DNA from 2 places in the Planktothrix pseudagardhii genome. Region 1 is predicted to be linked to the other one. Evidence: riboswitches for the same ligand, from Rfam matches in the RefSeq annotation. Region 1 holds a riboswitch; the other holds the start of a gene.
What was found. Region 1 has a riboswitch for cobalamin ahead of NMK36_RS15490 (HupE/UreJ family protein). Riboswitches for the same ligand answer to the same signal wherever they lie in the genome.
Positions count from the first base shown of each region.

Region 2: linked by a shared signal. The riboswitch ahead of NMK36_RS10470 (sirohydrochlorin chelatase) and the one ahead of NMK36_RS15490 (HupE/UreJ family protein) in region 1 are both predicted to bind cobalamin.

Region 1 is NZ_LR882967.1:3,662,162-3,665,349, forward strand. Features, by position in the region: gene cobW (cobalamin biosynthesis protein CobW) at 29-1,066, opposite strand; gene NMK36_RS15490 (HupE/UreJ family protein) at 1,155-1,826, opposite strand; cobalamin riboswitch at 1,857-1,998, opposite strand; gene cynS (cyanase) at 2,077-2,520, opposite strand; gene NMK36_RS15500 (hypothetical protein) at 2,628-3,188, opposite strand, start outside.
Region 2 is NZ_LR882967.1:2,475,248-2,478,435, forward strand. Features, by position in the region: gene NMK36_RS10460 (energy-coupling factor transporter transmembrane component T family protein) at 1-116, opposite strand, end outside; gene NMK36_RS10465 (four helix bundle protein) at 164-424, opposite strand; gene NMK36_RS10470 (sirohydrochlorin chelatase) at 409-1,410, opposite strand; adenosylcobalamin-variant (AdoCbl-variant) riboswitch at 1,458-1,554, opposite strand; gene NMK36_RS10475 (hypothetical protein) at 1,727-1,939, opposite strand; gene NMK36_RS10480 (transglycosylase domain-containing protein) at 2,017-3,188, opposite strand, start outside.

The sequences.
Region 1 (3,188 bases):
CCGCCCCTATCAACCCTAAAAATAGGTTTTAATTCCCTAAAACGGCATTTTTAATTTCAGAAGCTTGTAAATTTTCCCCAATAAATACTAATTGGGTTTGACGAGATTCTGTTGGTTTCCAGAGACGATCATAAAAGGTTTCAATGCGATCGCCAACTCCTTGTAAAACTAACCGCATCGGTTTATGGGGAACCGAAACAAACCCTTTAATCCGGTAAATTTCCTGTTGTTTAACTATTGTTTTTAACCGTTCAATTAAGTCTTGAGGTTCAAAGTCTTGGGTTAAAATCACAGGAACTGAATTAATATTATCATCATGTTCGTGTTCTTCTTCAGTGTCATGATGACTGGGACGGGCTTCTAAATTATCCTCAACGGCTGAATTAAACCCTAAAATCACATCAGGATGAATATTTCCCTGTTGACAAGAAACAATTTTAACGCCCTCACGCAATTCTTGTTTTAACCAGGTTTCAACTTTCTGTTGAGTTTCGGCATCAACATGATCGGTTTTTGTTAATAAAATTAAATCCGCACAGGCGAGTTGATCTTCAAATAATTCTTCAATAGGGGTTTCATGATCTAAATTAGGATCAGCTTGACGTTGGGCTTCAACTGCTTCAATATCCCCCACTAACGTCCCCTTAGCAATGGCTTCACAGTCTACTACGGTTATAACACCATCAACTGTTGCACCCGTGCGAATTTCCGGCCATCGGAAGGCTTGAACTAAGGGTTTTGGTAATGCTAACCCAGAGGTTTCAATCACAATATGATCGATTTTATCTCGTCGTTTTAGAAGTTCTTGCATAGCGGGAAAAAACTCTTCCTGCACGGTACAACATAAACAACCATTGGTGAGTTCTACTAAGTTGACTTCTGGGGTTTCATCATCGCAAACTTGACAAGAACGGATCAATTCTCCATCAATACCGACTTCTCCAAATTCATTCACTAAAACGGCTATGCGACGACCTTGATTATTTTGTAATAAATGACGAATGGTGGTGGTTTTTCCACTTCCTAAAAATCCAGTAATGACGGTAACAGGAATTTTGGCAGACATAAGATTGAGTTAAAGATTAAAGGTAAAAAGTAGAGATGTTCTCTTCAACATCTCTACAGCAGTAAAACTGAAATATACTTAAGGGAAATTAGCCTGTAATTGCACTAGATAAAGCAATTACCCCAATCGCTACAACAGCAAAACCTGAATATTTGATCAGGGAATATTTGCTAGTTTCTAAGGTTTGTTGGAAGGATTGAGCGAGTTTCATCGTCGCTCCCGCTATTCCCAATTGAATCAAAGTAAATCCTGCCAAATAGGAGATTAAAGGCATCATTCCTGCCCCCATAATTGATTCTCCATAGGCATAGCCATGAAATAAACCCGCTACGCTTGCTAAACTGATTAATACGGCTAGGGGTAATTGTTTTTTCAGCACTAATAAAATGCCAATGGTAATCACCGATAGGGCGATCGCCACTTCAGGAACCGGCAAATTAAAACTCATTAAATGGATTGCTGTCCCTAACATAGCAGCCCCTAGAAACCCGACAATTATCCAAATTCCACCCACAATACTAGCTGCAATTAAACCAATGGAAAGAATAAAGGCAAAGTGATCAATTCCAATGATGGGATGAGCGAGTCCTGATAAAAATCCTTCAAAAAAATTCTTCGGAATTCGACCGCCAAAGGCATGATGGGCTGTGGCAGGTTGCGCCATCAACAGTAATAATAAACTGATGCCTAAAAAAAAGACTCGATTATTATTTTGTAGCGAGAAATCCTGACAAAAACGCTGAAATGATTTGAACATCATAAACATCATCTGTACCGCGCAGATGTGTGAAAGAATAATCTGATTTCGGTGGGTATTCTGACTTAGAGATCAAGACTCTCATCACAGTTGCGGGACAGTGTTGGATTTGCGCCAAACTTTCCCCTTACTTCTAGCGACTGTTCCCCGCTAGAACCGACTCAGATCCTTGACTGTATCATAGGATTACATTTTAGTCAAAAATTTCTCCCAGTATTTAACTAGGAGAAATCTCAGAGATCCATTCAAAAAATTACCATTTTTTATACGGTAAGAATTTTCCATTCATCGTGACTTTAACCCGATCACCATTTGGATCTTCAATTTTATCCACATCTAAGGTAAAATCAATAGCGCTCATAATACCATCTCCAAATTTTTCATGAATGACACTTTTGAGGGGCATTCCATAGACTTGCATAATTTCATAAAATCGATAAATTAAGGGATCAGTTGGAATCACAGGCTCCAGTGATCCTTTTACTGGATAATCAGTCAAGGCTTCAATATATTCTGAACTTAAACCTAACGCTTCAATCAGTTTTTTGGCTTCTTCATAAGAAGCACTAGCTTGCCGATAGATAACAGCAGCAATCCAAACTTCATCGCGTCCCAATAGTTGTTCTAAATCAGAAAATGTGACTCCTTTATGTTTTTTTGCGGCTAACAATTTTTCAGTGATTTCTGAAACAGCCATGTAATCTTCCTCGTAGAATTTATAGCGTGTAGAATCATCTCAGATTATAAAATAGTTTGGGTCAATATTAACAAAAGTTTTTGATTTTTAGAAAAGGTAGGTTATCCTTATTGGGTGGGATGTTTGGGCAGGGGTTTAGGAGGAACGGGCAAGGGTCGAGTCTGAGTGGTTTGTAATTGTTTAACAACGGACAATAAACGTCTCAGATGGGGTTTAATCACCTCTTTATGTTCTTGGGTTAGTGCATCTAATCTCGTTTGAATTTGGGATAAATCTACCGAGGAAGAAGGTTGTACAGATTTTTCTTGTTGTAATTGATGAATGACATCTTGAATTTCTACAAATCGGCCTTGAAAATCCTGTTGAGTTACAGCATTATTTCTTAATTCGTAGGTAATATCCTGTAATTGTTTCAAATTTTCTTGTAACGATTCTAAATGGACAAATTCTGTTGAGGAAAAATTGTGTAATTCTTGACGAAACTGCTCCCGAACTTCTTCTAAAGCTCCAGCAATATGTTCCTGCATGGATGTTACTGACTGTCCTAAAGCGGCAACTTGTTTAGCCCGATAAACCGATTCTAAAGCGTCTGTGTTCGGATATTCTTCTAATTTTTGCTGGAGGGATTCAATTTCATTGAGGAGTTGTTGTCTCAACCCCATAACCAC
Region 2 (3,188 bases), 1.2 Mb from region 1:
GGAGCTACTAAAAAGCTCATCAACCACACTAACTTAACCCTGGCATCTAAACGATGTAACCAAGTAATCGGTTGTTCTAAATATAGTCCAATGGGAAGCGATCGCAGTAAGTCCATAGAAGAGCAGGGCAGGGAAAGTAGGGGGATCAGGGGGAAAAGGTAGGTTAGTGTTTAAGTAACCAAGGAGAGGGGCTGTTAATCATATTAACAACACCTCCTAAGACTTGATTATAACTTTCATAAAGTTCTTGATCGGTTTCAGTATTGATGTAATTACATCTAATAGCAAATTCAATCCAAGTTTGGGTTTCTGATGCTTCAGATTCACCATCATTAAGCTGGGCAATAAAATCGACTTCATCGCGATGCTTTTGTCCTGATCCAGCAAAATTAGCACAAACAGAAACAATTAAGGTGTATTCCAAATGCGTTGATGATAATCTTCTAATTTGGCATAGGGATCAACTGAGGGATGTTCATGATCATGATGGTGGTGATGATGATGATCATGACCACCATCATGATCATGATGATTTCCTGAAATTGCAGCTAACCGGAATTTGCACATTTCACAGTTCATTTGAACTTCTCCGAGTTGGGTTTCTATTTCCCGTTCTCGTAAGAGGTGTAAAAGTTCCTGTTGAATGCCCATTTCCGGTAAACAAGTCATCTGAATTTCGGGATATTGTTCCTGTTGTTGGGCTGTTATATCAAAGATTTTTTTAACTAAAACCCCAGTAAATAAGAAGTAAGGTAAGACAATAATTCGTTTGGGTTGATAGAGTCGAGCGCGACGAAATCCTTCTTCTAAACGGGGATGAGTAATACCAATAAAACAAGTTTCAACGGTTGAATAACCGCTTCCTTCCCAAAGAATTCGAGCCAGTTTATAAACATCTCCATTAGCATCAGGATCGCTTGCACCCCGTCCGACAAATAATAATACGGTTTCGGAATTGGAAATGTTTAAAGGGTTTAATTCGGGCTGTTCTAATTGGTGTAAACGCGATCGCAATAATTCTAAAATATTGGGACTAATGCCAAAATGTCGGCCATAATGAAAGGTTAATTGCGGATGTCGTTGTTTGGCTCGATCTAACTCATTGGTAATATCAAATTTATTATGTCGCGCTGCAAATAATAATAAGGGTAAGGCGGATAATTCCGTATAACCTTGTTCAATACAGCGATCAATTCCTTCTTGAATAGTAGGTTCTGTTAATTCTAAAAAACAAGGAACCACCGGACGCGAATGATCTAATTGTTGATAGGCTTGAGCAAATTCTAAAAAGGTTTCTCGTCCATCTGTATCACGGGTTCCATGACCAATGAGTAATAACGGACGCTGTAGAGGTAAGGACGGAAATGTTGAGTTTGAGGGTTGAATGGAAAGTTCTGTGTTATAAGTCATGTTAAGTTTAAATCTCCTTCCCCGTGTGAGGCAGGTATAGAGCAAAGTGATCGGTAGGCATTCTGGCTTGTTAGAAATAACCTAACTTACAGTTGCCGCACAGCCTCGGACTTTCACCGATGTTTCCCTACCCGATTACAGTGAATGATTAAGTATTTATTCCATTTTACCCCAGAAAGCAAAAAGATGCGATGAAGGTTGATGGTTTGTTAGTGGAGGTGAAGAATGTGCTTCGCACGCTAATGTTTCTAGCTATTAACCCTTGCCAGAACACTCATTGCATCTTGATAACTGATAACTGATAACTGATAACTGATTAATCAATCGTGATGGATTGAGGGCCGCCGGAATTTCCGTTATTATTTTTAGAGTCAGAGGGGCTAGATACAGAGGTTCCTCCCTGTTTCTCTAGCCAAGTTTTAACGGGATCATCATTCAGGTTTAATTTCAATAAACCTGAGAAAAACCCACCAAAAAATGCAATGGGTTCACGGGTTAATTCTTGTAAAATTGGTTTGAGTTCATCCATAATCGAACAGTCTCCTTAAACCCTGCGATCGCAATAAATCCATCTGGATTTTAGCGCGTTTAACAAAATTTAGCCGTTTAGTAATTATTGGAACCTTCTGAATATCCCCCATCCGAGGAATAGCCATCGGAGGAAGAACCCTCAGAGGAAGAACCCTCAGAGGAATAGCCCTCGGAAGAATATCCCTCAGAATTTCCCCCAGAAGAGGAGTTATCATAATATCCATCAGAAGAATAACCGTTGCTATCACTATAGGAACCCGTATCTGAATAACCGTTATTGTAAGTTTCAGCCGTGTTAGTATAGGTGCCATCCCCACTCGAACCTTGTACTGGATCACCGTCTTCAATAGCAACTTTAGTTCCCGTTTCTATGCTATTAGGTTCATGGGGTTTCGCTTTAATACTGCCTTTTCGTCCTTCTAATTCAGGCAATTCTGGGAACTTTTCAACAGGCATTCCTTCAACAACTTTTCCCATAAATTCCCCCCAACTATAAGCCGCGCTACTACTAGCTCCCCAGGTTGGATCATTATTATCATTTCCTAACCAAATTCCGGTTACAGCTTGAGGAATATACCCAATAAACCATAAATCTCTCGCTTCTTCAGAGGTTCCAGTTTTACCAGCCACTTCTCGGTCGGGTAACGCCGCTGCGCCTCCAGTACCGCCATTAACAACTCCTTCTAACATCCAAGTTGTAATTGCAGCACTATTTTTATCTAAAACTTGTTTGGGTTTAAATTTAGCTTGATAAATGATATTTCCCTGTTGATCTAAAACTCGCCGAATCCCATGAGCCGGAATATAATTGCCTTCATCAGCTAAAGTTCCATAAGCATTGGTTAATTCTAATAAATTAACTTCATAAGCACCTAAAGCCATGGCATAAGTTGGTTTTAAAGGAGATTTAATTCCCATATCTTTTGCTAATTTTATGGCAGGTTCAAACCCCACATCCACTAATACTTTAACAGCAATTACATTAATAGAACGACTCAAGGCATCAGACATCGACATCCAGCCATAATGTTTATTGCCATAATTTCGAGGACGATAACCATCGACTTTATAAGGTTCATCCAAATAACTATCATAAGGGGAAAAACCCGCCCCAATCGCTGCGGCATAAACTAATCCTTTAAAGGTTGATCCCGGTTGTCGTTGTGCTTGGGTAACCCGATTAAATTCACTTTCTTTATATTGATATCCCCCGACCATTGCCTTAACTTCTCCGGTTTTGGGTTCAA